3 regions of the Ruegeria sp. YKSF57 genome follow, and region 1 is predicted to be linked to each of the others. Evidence: riboswitches for the same ligand, from Rfam matches in the RefSeq annotation. Region 1 holds a riboswitch; each other region holds the start of a gene.
What was found. A riboswitch is a leader RNA that binds a small molecule or an ion and turns the genes downstream of it on or off. The one in region 1 is predicted to bind cobalamin.

Region 1 (4,482 bases):
GCACCGATCAGGGCGGCGGTCGGGATCAGGCGGCGATGCCCCGGCCCCACCAGAAATCGCGCGGCATGCGGGATCACCAGCCCGACAAAGCCGATGGACCCCACGATCGATACCATGACCGCCGTCGTCAGCGCGGTGGCAAGGATCAGCACCGCCTGCACCCGCCGGACGGGTATGCCCAGCGACGCCGCGGAATCCGAGCCAAAGGTAAAGGCATCCAGCGCGCGGGCGTGAAAACGGCAGATCAGCCAGCCGGCAAAAGCCACAGGTATCGCAAGATACACATCCGGCCAGCGCACCCCGCTCAGGTTGCCCATCAGCCAGAACATGATTCCGCGCGCCTGATCGGCATTGGCGGATTTGGCGATGATGAAGGCCGTCATCGCGTTGAACAGCTGCGATCCCGCAATCCCCGCCAGAACGATCTGCGCCGTTGCCGCCCGTCCGCCACCCGCACCCGCCGCACGGGCCAGGATGGCAACGAACCCAAAAGCCAGCAGCGCACCGTTGAACGCGCCAAAGGACAGCGACAACGCGCCGCCGCCCAATCCGGCGATGGTCACCGCCACCGCCCCGGTCGAGGCCCCGGCAGAGATGCCCAGAATATACGGATCGGCCAGCGCGTTGCGCAGCAGCGCCTGCAGCACCACACCCGCCACGGCCAGTCCCGCGCCGCAGGCCGCGGCGACCAGCGCCCGTGGCAACCGGTAACTCCACACGATCCCCTGATCGATCGGATCGACGGCCAGACCCGCCCCGGCCAGCTTGTTGGCCAGCACTGAAAACACAAGCTCGGGCGCAAGCGCGGTTTCCCCGATCATCGCGCCCGCCAGAACCGCCGCAACCAGCACCGGCACGGCAAGGCACACGGCCCCCAGTACATGCCGGGCGATTGCGGCGATCTCGCTCACTGGCTGTTACCGCCGCTGCTCAACTCCTCGGCCAGATCCTCCAGCGCCGGAATTGCGCGTATGGTGGCATCCATGGCCTGCGCGTCCATGATGACGATGCGGTCGTTCCTGACCGCATCCATCCGGCTGGCCACCGGGTCGTTGCGCAGAAACTCCAGCTTTTTCTCATAGTCATCGGCGGCAAAGCGGCGACGGTCCATCTTGGCGATCACGATGACAGTCGGATTGGCCTTGGCAATGGTTTCCCAGCCCACCGTCGGCCATTCCTCATCCGTTTCGATGACGTTGCGGATGCCCAGCGCGTTCATCATATATCCCGGCGCGCCTTTCTGCCCGGCCACGAACGGATCGCTTTCCATCTCCGGGGACGAGAACCAGAACACGGCGGACACGTCGTCAAGTTCCACCGCCTTCGCCCTGGCAATGGCTGCGGCCTCGCGCGCCCTGTAGTCCGCCACCAGTTCCGCACCCTTCTCGGACGCCCCAAAGACAGCGGCCAGTTCCTCGATCCCCTGATACAGCGTATCGGTCGAGAACATCTCGATCCGCGTCCCGTCGCTGCCGACCGAGTTGTCCTTGCCGACGCAATCGGCAGGCATCACATAGGTCGGAATGCCCAGTTCGCGAAACTGTTCTCGCGTGGCAACGATGCCTTCGGGGCCGACATGCCATTCATATTGCGCCGCCACCAGACCGGGCCGCCTGGCAACCACGCTTTCAAAGCTGGGGTCGTTGTCGGCCAGACGCTCCACCTTGGCGTTCACCTCGGCAAACTCGGGCAGAACCTCGTTGAACCAGACCGAGGTTCCCAGAACCTGCTCGCCCAGCCCCAGCGCATAAAGCACCTCGGTCGCGGCCTGACCGACCGTGACCGCCGACGCCACTGGCGCCTCGAACGTCACCGAATGGCCGCAGTTTTCGATGGTCAGCGGAAAACTTTCGCTGGCGGCCACACTTGCCGCCGACAGAGACAGGGAAAGGCCCACAAGGCCGGTACGCAAAACCATGATGATCGATCTCCATATGTCAATGACCGGAGAACGGGTGAAAGGGCATTGACCAAAGCGACAGACGCATTTCGTCTTCTGTCGGTGCAGGGCGGCGCACGGCCCCCGGCAGGATCCTTTGGCAACCTCCCCGGACAACCCCGTCCGGTGTGTTTCGGTTTTTACCGGCAGGTCTCCTGACTGACGGGTCGTCGCCTGTCCTGTCTTCCCAGACCTGAAAGGCCCAGTGACACGAACGGACAGCGCTCGCCGCCTACAGTTGCGGGGGCAGTTCCGGTTGATGCCGCGCGGCACCTCGGATTCCCTCTTAGCCCTTGCGGGACCGGTACCGCGCGCTTAGTGCAATCCTTACGGTGCGGCAAGAAAATTCTGCGCGCGCCCGGGCTAGCTCTGCAAAAGGTTCAGCACCGCATCGCGCTCTGACAGAACCAGCAACAGCGCCAGATCACCGGGCTCGACCCGATCCAGGATCATCCTGCTGGCCTCGACCGGCGAGGCCGCGCGCAGAACCTGATCCTCCCGCAGCCCGCATTCCGTGGCGGTCTGCCGGATCAGCGCCGGAATCTCGCCCAGCTCACGCCCCCGCAGATACCCTTCCAACTCGGCAGCGACCACCACATCCGGTTGAAACCCCAGCGCCGTTCTGGTGACCTCCCGGATATCCTGGTCCGACCGATCGCCCGCATGGCTCAGCACGATGAAGCGCCGCTTTGCCGACAGCCCGCCCAGCGCCTCGCACACGGCCGCAATCGAATGTGGATTGTGGGCAAAATCGACAAACACCCGCGCGCCGTTAAAGGCGAACTCGTTGCACCGGCCCGGATTGTCACGGGCATCGGGCCTGAACCCGGCCAGCCCGGCGCGAATGGCCTCAACCGGGATCTCCATCGCACGCGCAAGGCACAGCGCCGCCATCGCGTTCAGGATGTTATAGCGCGCCGCACCCCCCATGGTCAGCGGCACATCGCGAACCGATTGAATGACCTGCTCGGCCTGCCCATCGAAGAACACGATCTCTTCTCCACGCAGGAACGAACAGCACTCTCCCCGCTCGCGGGCGCGGCGGATAAGATCGTTTTCCGGGTCCAGCGAGAACCACCAGATCACACCCGGCGTGGTTTCCGCCTCGTCCCGCACAAAGGGATCATCCGCGTTCAGGACCAGAACACCGCCCTTCTTCAACGCGCGGCGCACGGCAAACTTCGCCTGCGCCAGTTCCGGCACCGTGTTGACGCCGTACTGGCCCAGATGATCGTTGGCCACATTCGTCACCACCGCGGCCGAGGCCGCGCGGGTCGGCAGCCCCCGGCGCAGGATGCCGCCGCGCGCCACCTCAAGACAGGCGATCTCAAGCCGACGGTCCCGCAACAGCATCCGTGCACCGCCCGGCCCGGAATAGTCGCCCCGGTCCAGGATATCGTCCCCCACCCGCACGAACTCGGTCGAGGTCAGCCCCGCCACCTGGCCCGACGTACGGGCAATCGCCTCCAGCAGACGGGTCGTCGTGGTCTTGCCGTTGGTGCCGGTGATGAAAGCGACGGGAATGTTGTGCAACGCGCCCCAATCCACCGCGTCGGGCGAGGGCAACGCATCCCAGGCCCATGTCCGGCTGCCGGCGCCGTGACCCAGCGAGATCTCGTCATCGTCGCACAGGATATCGACGCCGTGCTTCTCCGCCGCCTTGATCAGCGCGATCAGGGCCGGGTTGGCCTCACGCTCCATGACGCCCCTGAGGTCGGCAACCATCGCCTCGAAATTGCCCGACGCCGCCCCCGCCAACTCCGCCGCACAGAAATGCCAGGCGGTCTGGGCCGCAAAAACCGCCGAATACAGCTGATCCATCGGTGCGGAAATCGCCAGGTTCACGCCGCCGGTGAACGCCCGCCACGCCAGCGCCTCATCCTGCCAGCCCAGCGCATCCAGCACGCGGCGCGCATGCACCTGCCACAAGCCGGTGACACGCTGCGCCAGATCACCGTCGAAAAACACATCGACAACCGCCCCCGGACTGTCCCACAACAGGCCCGGCCCGGTCAGCCGGCGCGCGTCGTCCACACGAAACAGATCGCTTTGCGCGCAGGTGATGGTCAGCGCGGTTTCAAGCGCCTCTATCCTGTCCATGTCGCCCCCTCAGTCGGAGTCCTCACCAACATCCCGCGGCAGCCGCACGCCGCGTTCATCCCGGATCAGCGCCTGATCGCTGTCAAACAGCTCCTCGAACGCGCCGGGAACGGGTGCAGGCGCCGCCGCACTCGCCTCGGCAGACTCGGCATCCTCATCCGAATTGAAATAGATGATCTGCTTCCAGCACCGCGCCGTGTCATCACCAAAGATCACCAGCACGTCGCCCGGCGCCGCCATGTCCAGCGCCGCGTTGATCGCCTCGACCTCGTCGGGAATGACGCTGATCGCCTCCTCGGCAACTCCGCCCGACATCAGGCCCGATTTCAGCATCTGCGGGATTTCGTCATGGCCGCGCCCGCGGCGGTTGTCATCGGCCTTGCAGATGAAATGATCGAAATGCCCCGCCAGCGCCTTCGCCGCGTCCGCCACGTCCTGATCGC
Region 2 (4,482 bases), on a different contig from region 1:
CGGTGATGCTGGGCCTGCTCAGAGCGCTGGCCGAGGACGGGCTGACCGTTCAACCGTTCAAGAGCGGGCCGGATTACATCGACCCGGCCTTTCACCGCGCGGCGGCGGGGCGTTCCTCGTTCAACCTGGACAGCTGGGCGATGGGCGAACCGCTGCTGGGCGCGATCTCGGCCCAGGCCGAGGGTGCGGACATCGTGGTGGCCGAAGGGTCGATGGGCCTGTTCGACGGCGTTGCCAAACCGGGCGAGCTGGGCCATGGGTCGAGCGCCGAAACCGCACTGCGGATGGGTTGGCCGGTGGTACTGGTTTTGGATGTGGGCGGTCAGGCGCAATCGGCGGCGGCCACGGCGCTGGGGTTCCGGATGTACAACCCTGACCTGCCCTTTGCCGGGGTGATATTGAACCGCTGCGCCAGCCCCCGACATGAACGCCTGACCCGGTTGGGGATGGAGCGTGCGGGTCTGCCGGTGCTGGGCGTACTGCCGCGCCGGGGCGATCTGACCTTGCCTGAACGGCATCTGGGCCTGATACAGGCGGTTGAACACCCCGATCTGGAAAGCGCGATTGCCGGTTACGCGGCGTTTTTGCGAGAGCATGTGGATCTGGAGGCGATCAAGGCGGCGGCTTCATCAAGCCCGCAAGGGTCCTCGGCGTCGGCGCTGCCATTCCCCCCGGCGCAGCGCATCGCTTTGGCACGGGACGAAGCGTTTTCCTTTACCTATCCGCATTTATTGGAAGGCTGGCGCGCGGCGGGGGCCGAAATCCTGCCGTTTTCTCCGCTGGCGGATGAGGCCCCGGCGGCGGATGCCGATCTGGTCTGGTTGCCGGGTGGTTATCCCGAATTGCATGCTGGCAAGCTGGCAACAGCCGACACGTTCCTGACCGGTCTGCGCAAACATGCCGAGACAAAGCCTGTACACGGTGAATGCGGCGGTTACATGGCCCTGGGCGAAGCACTGATCGACAAGGATGGGGTAGGCCACAAGATGGCCGGGCTGTTGGGTCTGGTCACGTCTTATGAAAAACGCAAGTTCAATCTGGGATACCGCAAGGCGCGTCTGATTGCGCCGATACCCGGACATGGCGCGGGCGCAATGTTGCGCGGGCACGAGTTTCACTATTCGTCGATTGTCGACCAACCGGACGCGCCGCTGGCGCAGGTCTTTGACGCTGAAGGGGTCGAAGGCCCTCAAACCGGCTCGGTACGCGGCAACGTTACCGGCACCTTTTTCCACCTGATTGCGGAGGCTTCGACATGAGCGGCTTTGTCTCTTTCATCGGCTCCGGTCCCGGCGATCCGGAACTTTTGACGCTCAAGGCGGTGGACCGGCTCGGCAAGGCCGACGCGGTGCTGTTCGATGATCTGAGCAGCGGTCCGATCCTGACACACGCGCGCGAGGATGCCGATCTGGTCGGTGTCGGCAAACGCGCCGGTCGCCCCTCGCCCAAGCAGGACCATGTCAGCCGTCTGCTGGTCGATTATGCCCAGACCGGACAGCGTGTCGTACGGCTGAAATCCGGTGATGGTGGTCTGTTCGGTCGGTTGGAGGAGGAAATCGTCGCCCTGCGCGAGGCCGGTATCGACTATGAGATCATTCCCGGCATCCCGTCGGCCATCGCGGCGGCGGCGGCGGCGGGCATTCCGCTGACCCGCAGGCTGACGGCACGGCGGGTGCAGTTCGTCACCGGCCATGATGTCAGCGGCAAGCTGCCTCAGGATCTGAATTTACCTGCCTTGGCCGATGCTGGCGCGACCACCGTCGTTTTCATGGGCAAGCGCACGTTTCCATTGCTGGTCGAGGCTCTGAATGACCACGGGCTGCCGCTCGACACCCCGGCGCTGATGGCCGAATCCGTGTCGACGCCGGACCAGAAACTGCAACGCGCAACGATCGGAGCATTGGCGGAGCAACTGAAATCAGAGGTCGGCACCGCCCCCGCCCTGATCCTTTACGGCCCGTTGGCGGAGTTCGGGGATGTATGAGCTGAACCTGATCGGTATCGGCACCGGCAATCCCGATCACGTCACGTTCCAGGGGGCAAACGCGATACGGGCGGCGGACCTGATCCTGATCCCCCGCAAGGGCGAGAACAAGGCCGATCTGGCTGGACTGCGGGAGGAGATCATCGCGCAAGTGGCGGACGCGGCACCTCAGATCGCCTATTTCGATATCCCCAGGCGCCGCGCCGATAACGGCTATTTACGCGGCGTGGACGAATGGCATGACGCTATCGCCCTGCGCTGGCAGGAGACGATCGCCGGGTTTCCGCAGGCCCGGCAGGTGGCGCTGCTGATCTGGGGTGATCCATCGCTTTATGACAGTTCGCTGCGAATTGCGTCGCGGCTGGACCCGCAGCCGGTCACACGGGTGATTCCCGGCATCACCGCGCTGCAGGCACTGACGGCCGCCCATGCGATTCCGATCAACGACATCGGCGCGCCCTATGTCGTCACGACCGGCCGCCGCTTCCGGGACGAGGGCTGGCCTGACGGTGCCGACAAGGTTGCGGTCATGCTGGACGGCGAATGCTCGTTTCAAAGCCTTGATATGATGGCGTTCGACATTTGGTGGGGCGCGTATGTGGGCATGAAGGAAGAAATCCTGGTCAAAGGCCCTCTGGCGGACGTTGCGGACAAGATTCTTGAAACCCGTGCCCGGGCACGCGCCGATCATGGCTGGATCATGGACATCTATTTGCTGCGCAGGCGCGAAAAATGACCGAATGGGTCGCAAATGGGAATTGCGCGAACGACTGCATCGCGGCTAAATGAAAGGGTCTGGTCCTGCCGGAGAATTCCGGTGCTAAGAGGGAATTTGGTGCGGCCATCCCGGTGGTCAAATCCAAAGCCGCCCCCGCGACTGTAAGCGGTGAGCTTCTGTTCAACCAGCCACTCCCGGAACTGTCCCGGGGGGAAGGCGAACAGAGGCACCGACCCGCAAGCCAGGAGACCTGCCAGGCAAGAAACGAAACACCGGCCGTCGGGTGCGGCGGCTCAGGAGGACTAAAATGACGACCAAAACGCTCAAGGCATCTGCTGCCGGTTCGGCCTTCCTTCCGGCTCTGTTTGCTGTTGTTCTGGGTCTGGGGATCATCACCCTGACCGGCCATGTTCAGGCGTCCGCCCTGCACGACGCCGCTCATGATGTGCGCCACTCAACCGGCTTCCCCTGCCACTGACCCATGTTCAGTCGCATTCTGACCAGCGCGTTGTTCGCTGGCGCTGCAGCAGGGCTGATCACCGCCCTGCTGCAGCTCGTATTTGTGCAGCCCGTCCTGCTTCACGCTGAACTCTACGAGTCCGGCGAATTGGTGCATTTCGGAGCAGCCGCCGTTTCGGCACATCCGGATCTGCCGGGGTTCGACCTGATGCGCGATGGGCTGAGCATCGTGTTCACCATGCTGACCTATTCCGGCTATGCGCTGGTGCTGGTGGCCCTGATGTCGATGGCAGAACGGATGGGCCATGAGGTCAATGCCCGCACCGGCATCCTGTGGGGGTTGGCGGGCTTCATCACTTTCCACTTCGCGCCCGGACTGTCCTTGGCGCCTGAGGTGCCCGGTGTGGCCTATTCCGACATCACCGCGCGCCAGATCTGGTGGACCGGAACCGTGGCAGCGGCAGGTGTCGCCATGTGGCTGATCGCGTTCGGTGGCAATCTGATCAGCTACCTGATCGCGACCGTGCTGCTTTTGGCGCCGCACCTGATCGGAGCCCCCGAACCCGACAGCTTTACCGGCCCGGTTCCGACCGAACTGGGCGCCCTGTTCGCGGCGCGCGCCTTTGGTGTCGGTATGGCCGCCTGGGTTCTGGTGGGCACGTTTGCCGGATATTTCTGGCAGGCCGAAGGAAAACGCGCCGAAGCCAACGCGTAATCGTTTGCTGATGCATCCCGCCGGGCCAGACGCCCGGCGGGATTATTTATATCAAAAGGATACGAGATGTTCCGATCTCTCGCACTTTTCGGCATCGGCCTGATCTTTGGCGCTGGCGCAGGTTTCGTGACGGCGGCGGGTTATGGCGTGACATTTGAAGGCCACGATCACGGCGACCCGGCCCAACACGGCGAAGCCGGTTCACATGATCATGCCACAACCGTAAATTTTTCATCGGGCGCGGACGCACCGGGCCTTGAGGTCATGCTTGCCAAAGATCCGATGGCCGGTTGGAATCTGCATGTCATTCCGCGGAATTTCCGCTTTTCCCCGGAAAATGCCTCGCTGGCGGACAGGCCGGGCGAAGGCCATGCGCATGTCTATGTCAATGGTGCCAAGCTGGCGCGTCTTTATGGCGAGTGGATGCATATCGACGAATTGCCCAAAGGCGAAGTCGAGATCGAAGTCTCTCTGAACGCCAACGATCACAGCCAGCTGACCGTGGATGACGTGCCCGTCGCCGCCTCGGTCGCGGTTCAGGTCGACTGAATCGCCGGTATCCGCGCGCGCAGGCACAGGCGAAGCCGCCCGCATGGTCGGGCGTCT
Region 3 (4,482 bases), on a different contig from region 1:
ATCGTTTTGTCTCCAACGGCACCTACCGGCCTGGCGGAACCACCGAAGGGCTGCTGGATGACGGCACGCTTTTTGTTGCCAGGTTCAACGACGACCAGACCGGCGAATGGCTGGCCCTGACGCCGGATACAACCGGGATGAATGCCGCCGAGATCGCGATTTTTACCCGAATGGCCGCGTCTATCGTGGGCGGCACCACGATGGACCGTCCTGAGTGGGTGGCGGCGAACCCCGTGGCGGTCGAGGCCTATTGCTGTCTGACCAACAACAAGAATCGGGGCGTCAAACCAAATGCCGGTGGCGATGATACTTCGGCCAATGGCCCCAATCCGCGCGACACCAACCTCTATGGACAGATCGTGCGCTGGCGGCCCGCACAGGACGACCACGCGGCCGATACGTTCGAATGGGATCTGTATGTGATGGCGGGCAACCCGACGGTGCACAGTGATGCCTATGCCGGGTCGCCCAACGTGAACGCCGGCAACCTGTTCAACTCGCCCGACGGCATGGCCTTTGATACGACCGGGCTGGTGTGGATTCAAACCGATGGCGACGACAAAAACGAGGGCGATTTTGCCGGAATGGGCAACAACCAGATGCTGGTGGGTGATCCGGTAACCGGAGAGATCGCGCGGTTCATGACCGGTCCGAATGGATGCGAGGTCACGGGCCTTGCCTGGTCAAGCGACCGGCGAACGATGTTCGTGGGCATCCAGCATCCCGGCGGCAACTGGCCCGATGGCGGCACGCCGCGTTCGTCGGTGGTCGCGATCAAGCGCGACGACAACTCACCCATAGGCTGACCTGACCGTCATCCAAAGGAAACGCCCCCGAAACGCGGTTCCGGGGGCGTTTTGTTTCGGAGTGACTGAAATTATTCGGCGGCCTTCAGTTCTTTGCCTTGCGGAATGACCTCGTAACCGGGCTCTTCGGGTTCATCATCGACCATCTCGGGCGGGAAGCCCGGGGCGCGGATATCGAGGCCCGTTGCTTCTTCGAGGCGCTTGATGATGTTGGGAGACAACTCGCGGGGGCCAAAACGCGCGATCCCGTCGTTGAAGATGTCGATCAGAACCGGGTTGATCTCCAACGGCACGTTGGCGCGATCCGCAACTTCCTGGAACAGGCCGATGTCCTTTTTCACCAGATCCATTGTGAAGGAAATATCGCGCGAACCGTTCAGGATCACCTGGCTTTCGGTTTCATGCACGAACGAGGTGCCGGACGAGATTTTCATCGCCTCATAGGCGGTGTTCAGATCCATGCCCGCAGCCTTGGCAACAACCAATGCTTCGCAACAGGTCACAAGGTTTGCTGTCGCCAGATAATTGGTGAGAACCTTCAGAACCGAAGCCGACCCGAGGTCGCCAGTGTGCAGGATGCGGCGGCCCATCGTGGTGAGGAAGGGCAGGATACGTTCGAACGTCGCGCGGTCGCAGCCCGCGAAAATCGAGATGTTGCCGGTATCCGCCCGATGGCAGCCGCCCGAAACCGGGCAGTCCACCGCGGCACCGCCGCGCTCGATCACCATGGCGCCGAGCCTTTTGACCTCGGCCTCGTCGGTGGTCGACATCTCCATCCAGATCTTGCCCGGCTTCACTTCGGGCAGCATCTGTTGCATCACCGCGTCCGAGGCCGCAGGCGATGGCAGGCAGGTGATGACGGCGTCACATTCGCGCATCAGCTGTGCCGGACCGTCCGCGCGTTTGGCGCCACGCTCGACGAACATGTCGACCAGATTTTCATTCAGGTCATGCACCGTCAGATCAATTCCGTTCCGCAAGAGCGAGCCTGACAGTTTGTGGCCCACATTGCCCAGACCGATGAAACCAACTTTCATGGATTTGTCCTCCCCGGCGGGCGTATGCCCGCGTATACGATTCATGCGGTGAATATGAAGCTTTGAAACCGCCAAGAGAAACGAATAATAATGATCGCAATGGTCAAAAAATTTTGGTGATAAATGGACCGCCTTCCAAATCCGGCCTGGTTGCGAACGTTTGAGGCGGCGGCACGCCATCTGAACTTTACCACGGCGGCGAAAGAACTTGGGCTGACCCAGACGGCAGTGTCGCTGCATATCCGCTCGCTGGAAGAGGATTTGGGCGAAAAACTGTTTCTGCGCGCCGCGCGTCGGATCGAATTGACCGAACTTGGCCAATCCTATGCGCTGACCGTGCGGCGGGCGCTGTCGGATATCGCGCTCAGCACCAACAGCCTGTTTGGTCCGGCCACCCGCCAAAGCCTGACAATACGGGCAGCAATTTCGACCGCCACCTATTGGATCGCGGCGGAATTGCCTGATTTCAGCGCGCAATATCCGGAAATCCCTGTGCGGCTGGTGTCGCATATCTGGAATGACAGCGTCGCCCCTGCAGATGTCGATATCGAGATCCGGTTGGGATATGGCGATTGGCCGGGCGTCATGGCCGAGAAGTTGAGCGAGGAAACCATCGTTCCGGTCTGCCGTGCCGGTGACCCCGTTCCCACCATCCGGCAGATGCACAGCGGGCCGTTGATCCACATTCTCGGCTACGAGGACAACTGGGCGCGCTACCTTGAGGCGCATGGGCTTGACCACGACCCATCGGCAACCCGGCACGCCGTCGATACCACGGTCGCGGCGTTGCAACTGGTGATGGGAGGGGCGGGTTACGCCACCATCCTCGGCCGTTTTGCGCGCAATGCCATATCCCAGGGCGCACCGCTGCAAATTGCCGGGCCACCGATTCCCTTTGGGCAGTCGCATTACCTGATCCGATCCGACGCGGCGACATCGGTTTCCGGTTCAGCACGCCTTTTCGAGGCATGGCTGCGGGACAGGTTGGCTGGCGATGCCGCTGGTTAACGATGGCGGGTCGCTTTTTCACCCTGACGGTTCACAAGCCTGACGCCGCGCTTGACAAGTCCCCTGCCCTTGCCGCATGTCCGCGCTGTTGGTGTCTGCGCGAGCAGATGAAAAGGGAATGCGTCAGCGGTTCACCGTCAAACGCAGCCGCCCCCGCGACCGTGACCGGAGAGGGTGCCCAAATGCCACTGGCCGACAGGCCGGGAAGGCGGGACACCCGACAGGGACAAGCCCTGACATCCGTAAGCCGGGAGACCTGCCAGCGCCCGAAGACCAGACCGGACGGGGTGTTCCGGTGTCGGGCCGTGGCCCGCATGAAACCCCGTTCCCCGAAACCTGAATGGGGGGATGAGAGACGTGACCGAGCCTGCACCAGTCGAACTGCTGGTCTGCACCACCTGCCGCCGGGGTCTGCCCATCGAGGATGACGCCCAGCGCCCGGGCGCGCTGTTGCACAAGGCGCTGACCGAGGTCGAACTGCCCGATGGCGTTCTGCTGAAACCGGTCGAGTGTCTGTCGAACTGCGATCAGGGCTGTTCGATCGTGCTGCGTGGCGGGCCGTCGCGCTGGACCTTCGTCTATGAGAACCTGAGCGAAACAGACGATGTCGCGATCATCGTCGAAGGCGCGACCAAATACCTGGCCACCGAGGACGGGCTGGTAAAGTGGCGCGACCGCCCCGAACATTTCCGCAAGAACTGCGCCGCCCGCATTCCCCCGATTGGAGCCTGAGCCATGAGCACCCTTGAAAAACTTCCCGTCACCGTGATTACCGGCTTTCTGGGCTCGGGCAAGACCACGCTGATCCGCCACCTGATGCAGAACCCACAGGGCAAGCGGTTGGCCGTGGTGGTCAACGAATTCGGCGATGTGGGCGTCGATGGTGAGATCCTGAAAAGTTGCGCCATTCCGGATTGCCCGGCGGAAAACATCATGGAGCTTGCCAATGGCTGTATCTGCTGCACCGTGGCCGACGATTTCATCCCCACCATCGAGGCGCTGATGGCGCTGGAGCCGCGCCCCGATCACATCCTGATCGAAACCTCGGGTCTGGCGCTGCCGAAACCGTTGCTCAAGGCGTTCGACTGGCCCGACATCCGGTCGAAGATCACCGTGGACGGTGTGATTGCGCTGGCCGATGCCGAGGCGGTGGCCGCTGGTCGCTTCGCGCCGAACGTCGAAGCGGTGGACGCCCAGCGCATGGCGGACGAGTCCATCGACCACGAAACGCCGCTGTCAGAGGTGTTCGAAGACCAGATTTCCTGCGCCGATATCATCCTGCTGACCAAGCCCGACCTGGCCGGACCCGACGGCGTTGCGAAGGCCAGGGAAATCATCGCTGCCGAGGCCCCGCGCCCGCTGCCGGTGGTCGAGGTCGCCGAAGGGGCCGTGGACGTGCGCGTTATCCTGGGGCTGGAGGCCGCTGCCGAGGATGACATGGATGCCCGCCCATCGCACCACGACGGGGCGGACGATCATGAACACGATGATTTCGAAAGCGTCGTGATCGAGTTGCCCGAGCAATCCGATCCCGCCGACCTGATGGCCCGGATCGAACGTCTGGCAAACGAATTGAACATCCTGCGCGTCAAAGGGTACGCCGCCGTATCCGACAAACCGATGCGTCTGCT

Region 2: it holds a riboswitch for cobalamin, as region 1 does, so the genes downstream of both, AC2FLX_RS12895 (CbtB domain-containing protein) here and AC2FLX_RS13870 (ABC transporter substrate-binding protein) in region 1, are expected to answer to the same signal.
Region 3: it holds a riboswitch for cobalamin, as region 1 does, so the genes downstream of both, AC2FLX_RS12825 (DUF1636 family protein) here and AC2FLX_RS13870 (ABC transporter substrate-binding protein) in region 1, are expected to answer to the same signal.

The regions. Positions count from the first base shown of each region.
Region 1 is NZ_JBXWQW010000030.1:17,833-22,314, forward strand. Features, by position in the region: gene AC2FLX_RS13865 (FecCD family ABC transporter permease) at 1-911, opposite strand, end outside; gene AC2FLX_RS13870 (ABC transporter substrate-binding protein) at 908-1,918, opposite strand; cobalamin riboswitch at 2,068-2,260, opposite strand; gene AC2FLX_RS13875 (Mur ligase family protein) at 2,303-4,039, opposite strand; gene cphA (cyanophycin synthetase) at 4,049-4,482, opposite strand, start outside.
Region 2 is NZ_JBXWQW010000027.1:24,474-28,955, forward strand. Features, by position in the region: gene AC2FLX_RS12880 (cobyrinic acid a,c-diamide synthase CobB) at 1-1,259, shown strand, start outside; gene cobA (uroporphyrinogen-III C-methyltransferase) at 1,256-1,984, shown strand; gene cobF (precorrin-6A synthase (deacetylating)) at 1,977-2,720, shown strand; cobalamin riboswitch at 2,764-2,974, shown strand; gene AC2FLX_RS12895 (CbtB domain-containing protein) at 3,010-3,180, shown strand; gene AC2FLX_RS12900 (CbtA family protein) at 3,184-3,876, shown strand; gene AC2FLX_RS12905 (hypothetical protein) at 3,943-4,425, shown strand; gene AC2FLX_RS12910 (DUF1636 family protein) at 4,413-4,482, opposite strand, start outside.
Region 3 is NZ_JBXWQW010000027.1:10,170-14,651, forward strand. Features, by position in the region: gene AC2FLX_RS12810 (PhoX family protein) at 1-806, shown strand, start outside; gene AC2FLX_RS12815 (NAD(P)-dependent oxidoreductase) at 878-1,888, opposite strand; gene AC2FLX_RS12820 (LysR family transcriptional regulator) at 1,967-2,851, shown strand; cobalamin riboswitch at 2,923-3,129, shown strand; gene AC2FLX_RS12825 (DUF1636 family protein) at 3,200-3,583, shown strand; gene cobW (cobalamin biosynthesis protein CobW) at 3,587-4,482, shown strand, end outside.